One region of the Enterococcus gallinarum genome, then DNA from elsewhere that is predicted to be linked to it. Evidence: predicted binding sites of a transcription regulator. Region 1 holds the regulator's gene; the other holds the start of a gene.
What was found. The regulator LexA, encoded in region 1, represses DNA repair genes until DNA is damaged. The targets are predictions, from matches to a motif close to CNAACANNTGTTNG.
Positions count from the first base shown of each region.

Region 2: recX (recombination regulator RecX) is a predicted target of LexA. The motif match lies at 1,384-1,397, and genes of this name have one in related genera.

Region 1 is NZ_CP050816.1:2,135,438-2,138,593, reverse strand. It holds gene tkt (transketolase) at 1-513, opposite strand, end outside; gene HED61_RS10620 (DUF896 family protein) at 614-853, opposite strand; gene lexA (transcriptional repressor LexA) at 982-1,611, shown strand; gene HED61_RS10610 (hypothetical protein) at 1,732-1,944, shown strand; gene HED61_RS10605 (adenine phosphoribosyltransferase) at 2,016-2,528, opposite strand; gene recJ (single-stranded-DNA-specific exonuclease RecJ) at 2,540-3,156, opposite strand, start outside.
Region 2 is NZ_CP050816.1:2,465,475-2,468,630, forward strand. It holds gene mutY (A/G-specific adenine glycosylase) at 1-583, opposite strand, end outside; gene recX (recombination regulator RecX) at 576-1,370, opposite strand; gene rlmD (23S rRNA (uracil(1939)-C(5))-methyltransferase RlmD) at 1,486-2,862, shown strand; gene glyS (glycine--tRNA ligase subunit beta) at 2,962-3,156, opposite strand, start outside.

The DNA.
Region 1 (3,156 bases):
TGAAGCTGCCTCTTGAGACACACCTTCCATCAAGTCGCCGTCGCCACATAATGCATACGTATAGTGGTCGATCACATTGTATTCATCCCGGTTGTATGTCGCCGCTAGATGTTCTTCCGCCATCGCCATCCCGACGGCCATTGCGATTCCTTGTCCTAATGGACCAGTCGTTGCTTCCACACCATCCGTATGCCCAACTTCTGGGTGTCCTGGTGTGCGGCTGCCCCACTGACGGAAATTTTTCAAGTCTTCCGTGGTTACTTGATACCCTGAAACATGCAGTAAGCTGTAAAGCAAAGCAGAACCATGTCCAGCAGACAAGACGAACCGGTCGCGGTCGATCCAGTTTCTAGAAGTGGTCGGATTAACTTTCAAATGCTTGGTCCACAAGGCATACGCCATTGGCGCTGCCCCCATTGGCAGACCGGGATGACCTGAATTTGCTTTTTGTACGGCTTCGATACTCAATGTACGAAGGGTGTTGACACCTAATTGATCGATTTTATCAAACAATGGTAATTCCTCCTAATTTAGGTTTTTTTTACCTTTATTACATCTCATATTATACGGGATTTCTTTCAGGATTTCAATAGGAATGAAAAGGAATTCATCTTTATCTGCCATGCAATCCTTTTTTCTTTTGAATTTCTTTTAATTTGTCTGGAGTGACATCTTGTCCTTCAGGATCGACGATTTTCATTCCTTCAATGTGGTGTCGCATTCCTCCACGAAAAGCTTGTAAATATTCTTCGCGAAGCTTTTGCTGTTCGATCGTTTCATCAGCAGATAGACCTTGCACTTTTTTCTTTTTGGCTAGCTCATTAATGCGGGCTAATTTTTCTTTGGATAACATTTCGACACCTCCTTTTCACTACTTTATCTTATACAAAACCTGACAAAAAAACAATAGCAACAAAAAGCGAACATTTGTTTGAATTGTCGTTTCTCCTATGGTACACTAAGACTATCAAATGAAAGAAGGTGTCAGTTTTGGCAAAACGAACAGAAAATCGACAAATCGAGATTCTTAAGTTTATTCATACACGAGTCACTGAAAAAGGCTATCCGCCGACTGTTCGCGAAATTGGCGAAGCCGTTCAGCTATCCTCTACTTCTACCGTCCACGGACATTTATCCAGGCTTGAAAAAAAAGGCTTGATTTTACGCGACCCAACAAAACCAAGAGCGATTGAATTGACTTCCTCCGGATTAGAAAAAATCGATGTGCAGCCAAACTCGATCCCAATGCTAGGAGTCGTTACGGCTGGTGAACCGATCTTAGCTGTAGAAGACGCCTCCGATTTTTTCCCGATACCGCCTGATTTAGCAAATAGCACCGGCAGTTTGTTCATGTTGACGATTCGCGGTGAAAGTATGATCAACGCTGGAATCTTAGACGGTGATCAAGTCATCGTTCGCAAACAGCAAAGTGCTCAAAACGGGGACATTGTCATTGCAATGACGGATGAAGATGAAGCCACCTGTAAGAGATTTTTCAAAGAACAGGATCACATCCGTTTGCAACCGGAAAACGATTACCTAGAACCTATCATCTTGCCAGATGTAACGATTTTAGGCTTAGTCGTTGGTCTCTACCGTCACTTACTTTAATCGATTCCTTAAATCTTCGATCCTTCGAAGATTTTTTTTATTTCCTCTTTACAAACCGAACAAACATTCGTATAATAGTTTTACAAACATAAGTTCGCATTTTTATAAGGAGTGAAAATAATGAAAGCAGTTCGTCGATTTGGTTTTATTTTGTGGGTGTTGTTAACAGGGATCATTATTGGTTATTTTGGCGTACTCAGTGCAGTTCTGATTTTTTGCCCTTTGATGATGCTGTGGTTCATGCTATGGGATGAAAAGAAATTCCGCCAAGCAGAACGAAAGAGAAACCAAACTTATTATCACGACCATGATTTTTATCATTACGAACAGTAGGTCGATTATTTCGGTGTTGCTGCCAAACAAACAAAAAAAAGCCAGATCAAAATTGATCTGGCTTTTTTCGATTAATATTCCATCAATGTTTTAATTTCGTATCCAGTGATTTTGTCTCTGCCTTGCAAGTCCATCAACTCGATCAGAAAAGCACAGCCAACTACGATGCCGCCTAATTTTTCCACAAGTTCGATCGTTGCTTTAATCGTGCCGCCGGTTGCAAGTAAATCATCACAAATCAATACCCGTTGGCCAGGTTTAATCGCATCTTCGTGTAACGTCAAAATATCCACGCCATATTCTTTCTGGTATGTTGCTTCAATCGTTTTTCGAGGTAGCTTGCCTTTTTTACGTACTGGCGCAAAACCAACACCCAGTTGATACGCCACGGGACAACCAACAATAAACCCACGAGCTTCAGGTCCAACCACCATGTCGATCCCTTTTTCCTGAGCGTACTCGACGATTTGCTGTGTTGCATAACGATAAGCTTCTCCATCAGCCATCAATGGAGAGATGTCGCGAAAGACAATTCCTTCTTGCGGATAATCCGGAATGCTGGCAATATAGTCTTTTAAATTCATGTTTTTTCCTCCTAAGATATCAACCATTTGCGAATCGTTGATAAATCACTCATTAGTAAGTCTTCTTCTGTTTTGATTTTTGCAAGTCGCTGTTGATACAACACACTCTCAGTAAGCGGCTTATTCTCTGGATCAGGGACTTTTTTCAAAACGCCATCTTTTATTGTAACAAATTTCAAATCAAAAAACACTTGAATCATAAAAATTAATAATTTTTCTGGAATTTGCAAGTAGTTAGCTACCATTGGCAGTTTATAGCGAATATCAATCCCATTCTGCTGATTGATCAGTTGAAACAAACGGCCGTATTGTTCTCTAGTCCCGACACCATCCAGATAAGCATCCTCTGTGGATACTAAAATCAAATAGATACGATTGACAGGTATTTCTTGAATGATTTTTCTCAAAAGCTCTTTCTCGCTAGGACAGTCTAGAAAAGCGAGTTGCGTATAATTTCCTGAACCAAAAAAAGCTGTCAAATCGTCTAACGTTTGATAAACATGAACGTTCGGACAAAATCGTTCTATCTCTGAAGGCAATTTATCCGAAAAAGCAATCCCTAATGTTTGGGCATCAAGGATCAACCCTTGCCGATTTTTCTTTGAACGCAAGTCGAACAGCTGTATGC
Region 2 (3,156 bases), 330 kb from region 1:
CCATCAAAGCTTGATTGAATTCTCCTGGCTCATCGTGAGAAATGATTGTACGCATTGCTTCATCAAAGACTCCGCGAGAACTCGCTTTAGCTATATCTGCCTCAATACAAAACAAACGACTCACTACACGCATCACATTGCCATCGATTGCAGGTTCCGGCAATCCAAAAGCGATACTGCCGATCGCCCCGGCAGTGTAAGGACCAATCCCCTTTAACAAACGAATATCAGTGATGGTCTGTGGCATCTCTCCATCGAACTCTGCCATGATTTGTTGAGCGGCAGCTTTTAAATTGCGAGCACGAGAGTAATAACCTAATCCTTCCCAAGCCTTCAAAAGCTTCTGCTCTTCTGCACCAGCTAAATCTTTGATGGTTGGAAATTGTTCCATAAAGCGGTAATAATAGCCAATGACGGTGTCCACTCTTGTTTGCTGGAGCATGATCTCCGAGATCCAGATTGCATAGGGATCGTTGGTTGCTCGCCAGGGGAGATTCCTTTTTTCATCATGGTACCAATTCAAAAACTTGTCTTGGAAAGAACGAATGTCCTCTTTTGACCACTTTTCCCACTGTTTATTCATCCATAACTTCCTCATCTAAAAATTGTTGGATCGCATCCAGAGCGAAACCTTTTTGGTAAAGACCTTGTTTGATTTTCATTTTTCTTTTATTCAAAGGCAACCGCTGATGTCTTCGCAAAAGTCGTTGACCCTCTTTTTGCAAAGCTGCGTTTTCCTCTTCGTCGTCTCTATCTGTAGGCAGTTCATCTAAAATTAATTGGATAACTGGTTGTCTAAACCCTTTTTGCATTAGGTGCAGCGATAGTTTCTGCATCATCTCTTTGTGACTTTTCCCTTGGAACCGACGCAATGCTTTTTCGGCAGTATGATAGCCGACATCAAATTGCTTTTCTTCTGTATATAACGGCATCACTTCTTGAATCACTTCTTCAGACAGCCCCTTTTGTTTTAGTTGCTGACTGATGACTGATGGCCCTTTGTCTCCTAAACGGGTTTGTGTCCGCAAGTAGCTTTCTCCGTAGGTACGGTCATCAAGTAAATTTAGTTCTTTCAATCGCTGCACGACCAAATGGCGATCCTCTAAATTGATTTCTTTGTCTTTTAGATAGGTACGAACTTCTTTTTCGGAACGTAGTTGATAGCTAATGTAATTCATTGCTTGCTGCAGCCCAATATCAAAACCGGAGCTTTTTTTGATTTCGGTCAACTCTTCTTCCGTCACTTCTTTTCCTTTTAGAAGACGGAAACGAACCAGAAGATCCTCAGAAACCCGCAAAGATTCTCCATTAGAGCAGTCTACTTCGTAAAAGGGACCTTTTCCCTTACTGATACGAATGATCGTTATCATTTTCTTCACCTCACGAACGTATATTCTAGTTTATCACAAAAAAGGGGAAATTCCTTCAAAAGAGCTATAAAAAGTATGGTAAAATAGAGAGACTATTTATCGATAAGGAGCAATCATGGCAAACGTACAACTTAAAAACGGTCAAAAACTACAACTGACGATCAAACGTTTAGGAATCAACGGAGAAGGAATCGGCTATTATAAAAAATTGATCGTCTTTGTCCCGCGAGTTCTTCCGGGAGAAGAAGTGATTGCAGAAGTGACCAAAGCAACTCCGAGGTTTGCAGAAGCGAGAATGACCAAAATCATCAAGAAAAGCAGCGACCGTATTCTCCCCCCCTGCAAATTTTATGATCGTTGTGGGGGCTGTCAATTACAGCATCTTGTTTATGAAAAGCAGCTAGACTTTAAGAAAGACTTATTAAAACAAGCATTAACCAAATTTAAGCCCAAAGGTTATCAGAAGTATATCTTAAAAGATACGATTGGCATGGAAGAACCATGGCACTATCGCAACAAAGCGCAATTTCAGTTGCGATATGATACAAAATCAAAACGAATCGAAGCTGGTCTTTACGAAATGGATTCTCATCGTTTAGTGGCGATTGATGATTGTCTCGTTCAAGAAAAAGCAACCCAAGATGTGATCAATGGCCTTGTGCAGTTACTGAACAAGTATCAACTCCCAATCTATGATGAAAGAAAAAACAGCGGCATCCTGAGGACTTTGATGGTCAGAGTGGGCAGAGCGACCGGCGAAGTACAAGTCGTTTTTATCACGAACTCTAGCAAACTGCCACAGAAAAATGCCTTGATTCGAGAAATCAATCAACGCATGCCTCAAGTAGTTTCGATCATGCAAAATGTCCAAAGCAAGAAGACCTCGGTGATCATGGGGGATGAAACTTTACATCTCTGGGGAAAAGAAGCGATTGAAGAACGATTGCAGGAATTAACATTCGACCTTTCTCCTCGTGCATTCTTCCAACTGAATCCGCAACAAACTAGTATACTTTATGACGAAGCAATCAAAGCACTGGCATTGACAAAAAATGAAACCGTCGTTGATGCCTATTGTGGTGTTGGAACGATTGGACTAAGCCTCGCAAAACATGCAAAGGAAGTCCGTGGGATGGACATCATTCCGCAAGCAATCGAAAATGCCAAAGAAAATGCCCGCCGAATCCAAGCAAATAATACGCATTATGAAACAGGAACTGCTGAAGACTTACTCCCTAAATGGTTTGCTGCTGGTTTTAGACCCGACAGTATTGTGGTTGATCCCCCTCGAACTGGATTAGATGACCACCTGTTGCAAGCGTTAGTTGCTCAGCCGCCAAAGAAAATGGTTTATATCTCTTGTAATGTTTCAACATTAGCCCGTGATTTGGTCAAATTAGCGTCTGTCTTCAAGATTGAGTATCTACAGTCTGTTGACATGTTTCCTCAAACTGCTCGTTGTGAAGTTGTCGTTAAATTGACGCGTATATAAAAAGCCTAGCCATCTTCAAGTAAATGAAGATGGCTAGGCTTTTTTAGGAATTCAGCTAGTATCCAAACACACATTGCTGGACACTAGCTGGATCAAATCTTATTTTGTGACTAAAGCATCAAGGCTGGCTACTGCCAAACTCATTTTGGCGATCTTATCCAATAATGCAAAACGATTGCGACGTATTGCCTCGTCATCTACCATGACCATTGTCTGATCAAAATAAGCTTCGATCAATGGTCTCAATGAAACTAGGCTTTGATAGTTTTGTTCCATCGTTTGTTGCGGGAACTT